2 linked regions of the Larkinella insperata genome follow. The main gene of each other region encodes a partner of the protein of the gene in region 2 in a complex. Links are inferred from orthologs where the notes say so. Each region holds a gene or a part of one and is shown on either strand. Other genes may lie near its edges. The genes, in order: trxA and trxB.

What was found.
Region 1: the proteins of trxB (region 2) and trxA are in contact, whole or in part, in a crystal structure (PDB 1F6M), measured with the Escherichia coli proteins. The link is inferred for Larkinella insperata from one-to-one orthologs.

Annotation. Positions count from the first base shown.
Region 1 is NZ_CP110973.1:5,308,062-5,311,211, forward strand. The notes cover bases 55-2,875. They hold trxA (thioredoxin), read right to left. Parts: upstream 1,727-2,875; coding sequence 1,382-1,726; downstream 55-1,381. Other genes in these bases: OQ371_RS21390 (penicillin acylase family protein), read right to left, coding at 55-1,152; OQ371_RS21400 (hypothetical protein), read left to right, coding at 2,010-2,435; dnaE (DNA polymerase III subunit alpha), read right to left, coding at 2,498-2,875. In the rest of the region: more of OQ371_RS21390, read right to left, coding at 1-54; more of dnaE, read right to left, coding at 2,876-3,150. UniProt on the Escherichia coli protein: Participates in various redox reactions through the reversible oxidation of its active center dithiol to a disulfide and catalyzes dithiol-disulfide exchange reactions.
Region 2 is NZ_CP110973.1:5,111,702-5,114,904, reverse strand. Bases 47-2,920 are described here. They hold trxB (thioredoxin-disulfide reductase), read right to left. Parts: upstream 2,024-2,920; coding sequence 1,070-2,023; downstream 47-1,069. Other genes in these bases: OQ371_RS20605 (OmpA family protein), read right to left, coding at 2,228-2,920; OQ371_RS20615 (M23 family metallopeptidase), read right to left, coding at 47-937. Also shown: more of OQ371_RS20615, read right to left, coding at 1-46; more of OQ371_RS20605, read right to left, coding at 2,921-3,203.

The sequences.
Region 1 (3,150 bases), 200 kb from region 2 along the record:
AATGGTGCCTTTTCGGTCGGCATAAACCGTGTTGTTGGTCGCGTTTCCGTTCAGCTTCATTACTTTTTTATAACTCTCGTAATCCTTCGCTTTCGTGCGCAGGTACGATTGGGCGAGCGCGTTCAGCGGATCGTTCATCATATTGATAGTGATCCACTTATCCCCCAACTGACCGGCTACGGGGCCGTGGTGCGTGCGGTAAAGCGTAACTTCTCTGAACTGAATACCGTTGGCCGTTTTGTAGGGAAACTTTACCGTTTGGGTTTGCACGGGTTTCCACTCGCTGCCGTGTTTGTAGTAATACGTTCCGTCGCGCTTTTCGACGGTTTCCAGGTATTCATCCACCGAATCGGAATTTCCGGAGGTGTGCATCCAGCCGCAGTTTTCGTTGAAGCCCTGATACACAAAAAACTGCCCCCAGGTAACGGCTCCGTAGGCATTCAAGCCTTTTTTGCTCGCCAGGTGCACTTCCGAGCGAAAGTAAAAGGAGGTGTGCGGGTTGATCAGCAGCATGGCATTTTTGCTGGCGGTTTTAGACGGTGCAATGGCAAAACCGTTGGAGCCGGTGGGTTCGCGCTCGTGCTTTTCAAAATCGTAACGATGCGACGACCATTTTGAGTTGGTGTAAAACGCCTTGATCCGGTCGGTGGAAATGACGCTGATGTTACCGCCAATGCTGCCTTCGCTGAACATCAACGGCATCCAGGGCTGAAACCGGGTCAGCAGCCGCGGCTTGACGTTTGGGTGGGTGTAGAGGTAATAGTTCGTGCCATCGGCAAAAGCATCCATCAACTCCCGCATCCAGGATGGCGATTTTTTGTAGAGTGCAATGGCCTGTGTGGTGTCCATAAAAAGCCGCGCTCGGATGTCGTGGTACAATGCCTCTTCGCCCTCCACTTCCGCCATGCGCCCAATGGCGTCGATGTAGTTTTCCTCCACACGCGCGAAATCATCCTCGCACTGCGTGTACAACAGCCCGAAAACCACATCCGCGTCGGTTTTGCCGTAAATGTGCGGGATGTCCCAGGTATCGCGGGTGATGGTGATGGTTCGGGCGCGCTTTTGCCAGCGAGCAATTTCGTCCGGTGTAAAGGGTTGTGCCAGGACCGGCAGCGTGAGGAGAGAAGAAATCAGCAGGAGAAGTTGTTTCATCGTTTGGGCCGTATTCGGTGTACGGTAATATAGACCAAAAGACGAAACTGGACAAGTCCTGAAAGGCAGTTTATGGACTTACCCGTCAACAAAAAAGCCAGACTGGCAGCCCGGCTTTTTTGTAAATAGATAATGGGGTTGGAAACAAAGTAACCTCTTCCCAAAACAGGTACCTTTTTCGGCGAAAACGATCAGAATTAGGAATTATCTAACCATTTGCCGGTATGAGTTACTCGTGTTTGCTATGATCATGCTCCAGATGGGCAACTAATTTCTGTTCCAGAACAGCTTTCGGAACGGCACCGATTACTTTATCAACCATTTTACCGTTTTTGAAAACCATCAGGGTCGGGATGCTGCGGATACCGAATTGCGCCGGAACCTGGGCGTTCATATCAACGTCCATTTTGGCGACAACGGCTTTGCCTTCGTACTCGCCGGCCAGTTGCTCCACAACGGGTCCGATCATTTTACAGGGTCCACACCATTCGGCCCAAAAATCTACTAAGACAGGTTTATCGGAATTGATTACATCTGCGAAGTTAGCGTCGGTTATTTCAATCGCTTTTGCCATGACTATGTCTCGGTTATATATAGTATTTTAACTCATCTGTACGTACAATGTTTTGGATTTGAAAAAAGTTCATCCAATTGTTTGAATGCAATGGACCTTTCGGCGACAACGCAACCTCCGAAAGCTTATTCCGCTCTACGGGCTTTATGCTAAATCGCTAGCATCCTTCTGTCCAGGCAGTTAACCGCTCGTCAAATAAATTACAATGCAAGCTACTAGGTTTTGCAAAGTAGCTCATAAGATTTTACTTTTGACTAGATTCACCTTAATCCAACGACAACTAATGAAAAAGCTCCTCCTGCTTCCCCTGCTCCTGGGCAGCCTTTTACCCGCTTACGCGCAATGTGACAAAGATCTGGCGCTGGCCGTTTCCAACACCGAATACCTCAGCGCAACCGGTGCTGTGGAGCGAACCGTGGATGAAAAAAGCACCATTGAGATCAACAAAACGGACGTGGTGATTAGGCCCGGAAATGAGGACCGCAAAATGAACGGAAAAATTCAATCCAACACCTGTACTTGGAGCGTTCCCTACAAGGAAGGAAAATCGGTGATCAAAGCGCGTTTTGACGATCCATCGGGTAATCAGCAGAATGCCATTATTACGCTCGAAGGCAAAGACGGCAAAATAACGTTTCTGATGGAAGTAGCCGAAATGCCCGACCGAAAAATCCGGGTCAATGTCGATAAATTTGAGGAAAAGAAATAAAGTATATTCATTGGCGGCTATCGTTCATAACACTCGGTGTGATCGATAGCCGCCGAACGTTTTTAATTCAGTCGGTATCCTACCCCGTCCATCGCATCGAGCGCTTTGAGCAGCTCGTTGACGGGCGTAATTTTGAAGGGGCGCGATAACATGCTGACTTCCAGCCGATCTTCTTCGTCGGTGACCCGAAGCACCAGGTTACAGGAGCCCGGATATTCTTTCACCAAATCGGTTATTTTGGCCACAAACTCGTTGTTGATCAGCTTTAAGTCCAGCTGCACAGAGAGTTCTTTGCTGTATTTTGTCCGCACCTCGGTAAGCAACTGAATGAAGTTCGGGCGGAACTCAAAAGCGTCGGAGTTCCAGCGGTTTTGCAGCTTTCCTTTCACGTGCAGAAACAGCCCTTCCTCGATATAATTGCCCAGCCGGACAAAATCTTCCCCGAACAAACTCATCTCAACCGAGCCGTTGTAATCCTCCAACTTGAAAATCACGAACGGGTTCCCGTTTTTCGACTGCCGGAGCTGTTTGCTCGACACGATTCCCCCAACGGTTATTTCTTTCCCCTGGTTCGATTCATCAAACAGCTTGTCCACCGTGCAGGTGCAGAAGCTTTCCAGTTCGATCCGGAATTCGTCCAGCGGGTGGCCGGAGATGTAGAAACCAACGACCTCTTTCTCGAATTTGAGTTTTTCGATTTCGCTCCAGGGCTGAA
Region 2 (3,203 bases):
ATACCGTGCGCTTATAGCGGGGCTTAAACCCGGCCATGCTGACGTTTTTTCCCCGCAGGTAATCCCAGACGGAAGCCGTCAGAATAAAGTGATCGGAAATCAGCGAGTTGGTCGGAAAATTATAGAGGTGAGTCGGGCTAAAAGGGTTGCCTTCGTACCGGGTTTCGAAGTGCAGGTGCGAACCGAAGCTGCGTCCGGTGTTTCCTCCGAGCCCAATCTGATCGCCGGCTTTAACCAACTGGCCGGACTCAACGAGCGTTTTTGACAAGTGGCCGTAGATGGTTTCCAGGCCGTTGTAATGCCGCACCAGCAGATACCGCCCAAACCCGTTGCCGTCCCAGCCGACAATCCGCACAATGCCGTCGAAAGCCGCGTAAACCGGGTCGCCGGTCTCCAGATCAAGGTCCATTCCTTTGTGCCAGCGTCCCCAGCGCGGACCGAAGATGGAAGTGACTCGGCCGTCGACGGTCGGGGCCGACCAAAACCGGTTCTGCGTCGGATCGTATAACTTAAGGTCAATAACCTCGTCAAACTGGAGGGGGTCAATGCCGTAGGGGTCGACGTTGTGGGGGTCCCAGATGGCGTAATAATCGGCAATTTTCACCCAATCGTCGCCCACCTGGACCGAATCGATGTATTCCACCACCGCCGGTTCGCCTTCGTCAATCGTGGACGTATCTTCGGCCACGACGGGGTTTACTTCTTTTTTGGGTTCAAACTGATTGTTAAAGCGCAGATTGGATGTCTCCTGTTCAAACTCCTCTTCCGGTTCTTGGGTCGGCTGTTGCGCGGAGGAATTCGGGTTTTGGGTTTCCGATTTCTTGGGCTTGATACTCAGGTTCTTCTTGAATTTTCCTCGTTCCTGAGCCTCCACGGTCGTTACGCTTGCCAGACAGCAAACGCTGGCGAACAGCCACCAGACTGCCAGTTTTCTCATCCTTGGGGGTAAAGTTTGCCAAAAAGAATGAGGAGTTAAGAGTTAAGAGTGATGAGTTGGCTGACGCCCGGTAACTCATCACTCTTAACTCTTAATCCTTAACTCCCTTTTGTGGTGGTTATTAAATTTCGTTTACGCTTCCGCGTGCATTTCAACTTCTTTCATGGCCAGATACCGTTCGGCATCCAGGGCGGCCATACAACCCGTGCCGGCGGCCGTAATCGCCTGGCGGTAAATATTGTCCTGGGCATCTCCGCAGGCAAAAACGCCCGGCACGCTGGTGCGGGTGCTGCCTTTTTCGGTGATGATGTAACCCGTTTCGTCTAATTCAAGGTAGTTTTTGAAAATAGCGGTATTCGGTTGGTGACCAATTGCAACAAAGAAGCCCGTAATATCCAGTACCCGTTCTTCACCCGTTACCGTGTTTTTAACCAGCGCCCCGGTCACGCCATCTTCTCCGAGCACTTCCTGCGTTTCGGTGTTCCACAGAATCTCGATGTTGGGCAGTGATTTCACCCGATTCTGCATAAACTTCGATGCGCGCATTTCGCCCCGGCGAACGATCATGTAAACTTTCCGGCACAGATTCGCCAAATAACTGGCTTCCTCAGCCGCCGTATCCCCGGCTCCAACGATAACCACATCCTTACCCCGGAAGAAAAAGCCGTCGCACACAGCGCAGGCTGAAACCCCCAGACCGTTCAGGCGCATTTCCGACGGCAGACCCAGCCACTTAGCCGAGGCACCGGTCGAAATAATGACGACGTTGGCACTGACTTCCTGCTGATCATCGACCACGGCTTTGTGGATCGGGCCGGAAAAATCAACGGCCGTTACTACCCCGTAGCGGATGTCGGTTCCAAACCGGCGGGCCTGCTGCTCGAGGTCCATCATGAGTTGGGGACCGTTGACCCCCTCGGGATAACCCGGGAAGTTATCCACTTCGTTGGTGATGGTTAATTGGCCGCCCGGTTGCATTCCCTGGTATAAAACGGGTTTCATGCCCGCGCGGGAGGCATAAATAGCGGCAGTATATCCGGCCGGGCCGGAACCAATAATAAGGCAATTGACGTGTTCGGTGGTCATTGGCTGACGAAGAATTGAGTGTTTTATCGGGTCGGCTATCACTGAAAAACCGGGCCAGACACTGAAAAAACAAGCGCAAAGGTGCAAAAAATTCCCGGCGAAACCAAGTTAACGGTTATTGGTCACTGAACAATGAAAAATGAACATTTATCCGTACAAAAGTCACTTGATGGATTCCTTTTAACTCCGCTTCCTTCTCTCCTTTTAGAGAATTCGCCACTCGATCCGCCGGTTCAGTTTCCGGTTTTCATCGGTCGTATTGGGCGCTACCGGACGGGTTTCGCCGTAACCGGCTGATTTGATACGGGTTGGCGCAATGCCCGCCTTGGTCAGGTACGCCACAACCGACTGCGCCCGTTTCTTCGATAGTTCCAGGTTGTTGGCCGTCCCCCCCTGGTTGTCGGTATGGCCGGAAACCTCAATGTTCACGGTTTGATTCACGTCCAGAAATTTCACCAGCCGGTCCAGTTCCGTCCGCGATTTCTCGGCCAGATCGTACCGGCCCGTTTCAAAGAAGATGTTGTTCAGGGTTTCTTTGGCCGGAGCGCTACCATCCGCCGGTTTGATCGGTTCCAGGGGCACGCTCAGCGTCAGGCCCTCACCTTCGCGCTTCTGGGTAAAATCAAACGACAGGCTTTTAAACAGGTAACCCGGTCCCACAACGTATAGCGCGTACTCCCCGCCCGTGGGCAAAACGGCCGTGTACTGGCCCGTCTGCGGATCTGACTGCACGCGGGTTACCAGCTGATTGGTCGCCAGATCAATGAGTTCGATGGTCGCGTTAAGCGGCTTTTTGGTGCGGGCGTCGGCCACCAGCCCTTTCAGGTAGCTCACCGGCCGGACCTTCTGCCGCAACGGCTCCGGCAAATCAAACATATAGAGTTTAGAGCGCTGTTTGCCATCTCCGGAAGACTGCTCCTGCGAGTAATAGGCGTGCGCCCCGTTGGCCGACACAAACAGGGCGGCCTGATCGTCGGCGGTGTTGATCGGATACCCCAGGTTTTGCGGATTCGACCAGCCGGACGCCGTGCTGTCGGCTACAAACAGGTCGTACCCGCCCAGGCCCATGTGCCCCTCCGACGCAAAAAACAGGCTCAGGCCGTTGGCGTGAATAAACGGCGAGGCTTCGTCGAACGGTGTGTTGATGCTTTTGAGGTTGTAAGGAGCTCGCCACTCGCCA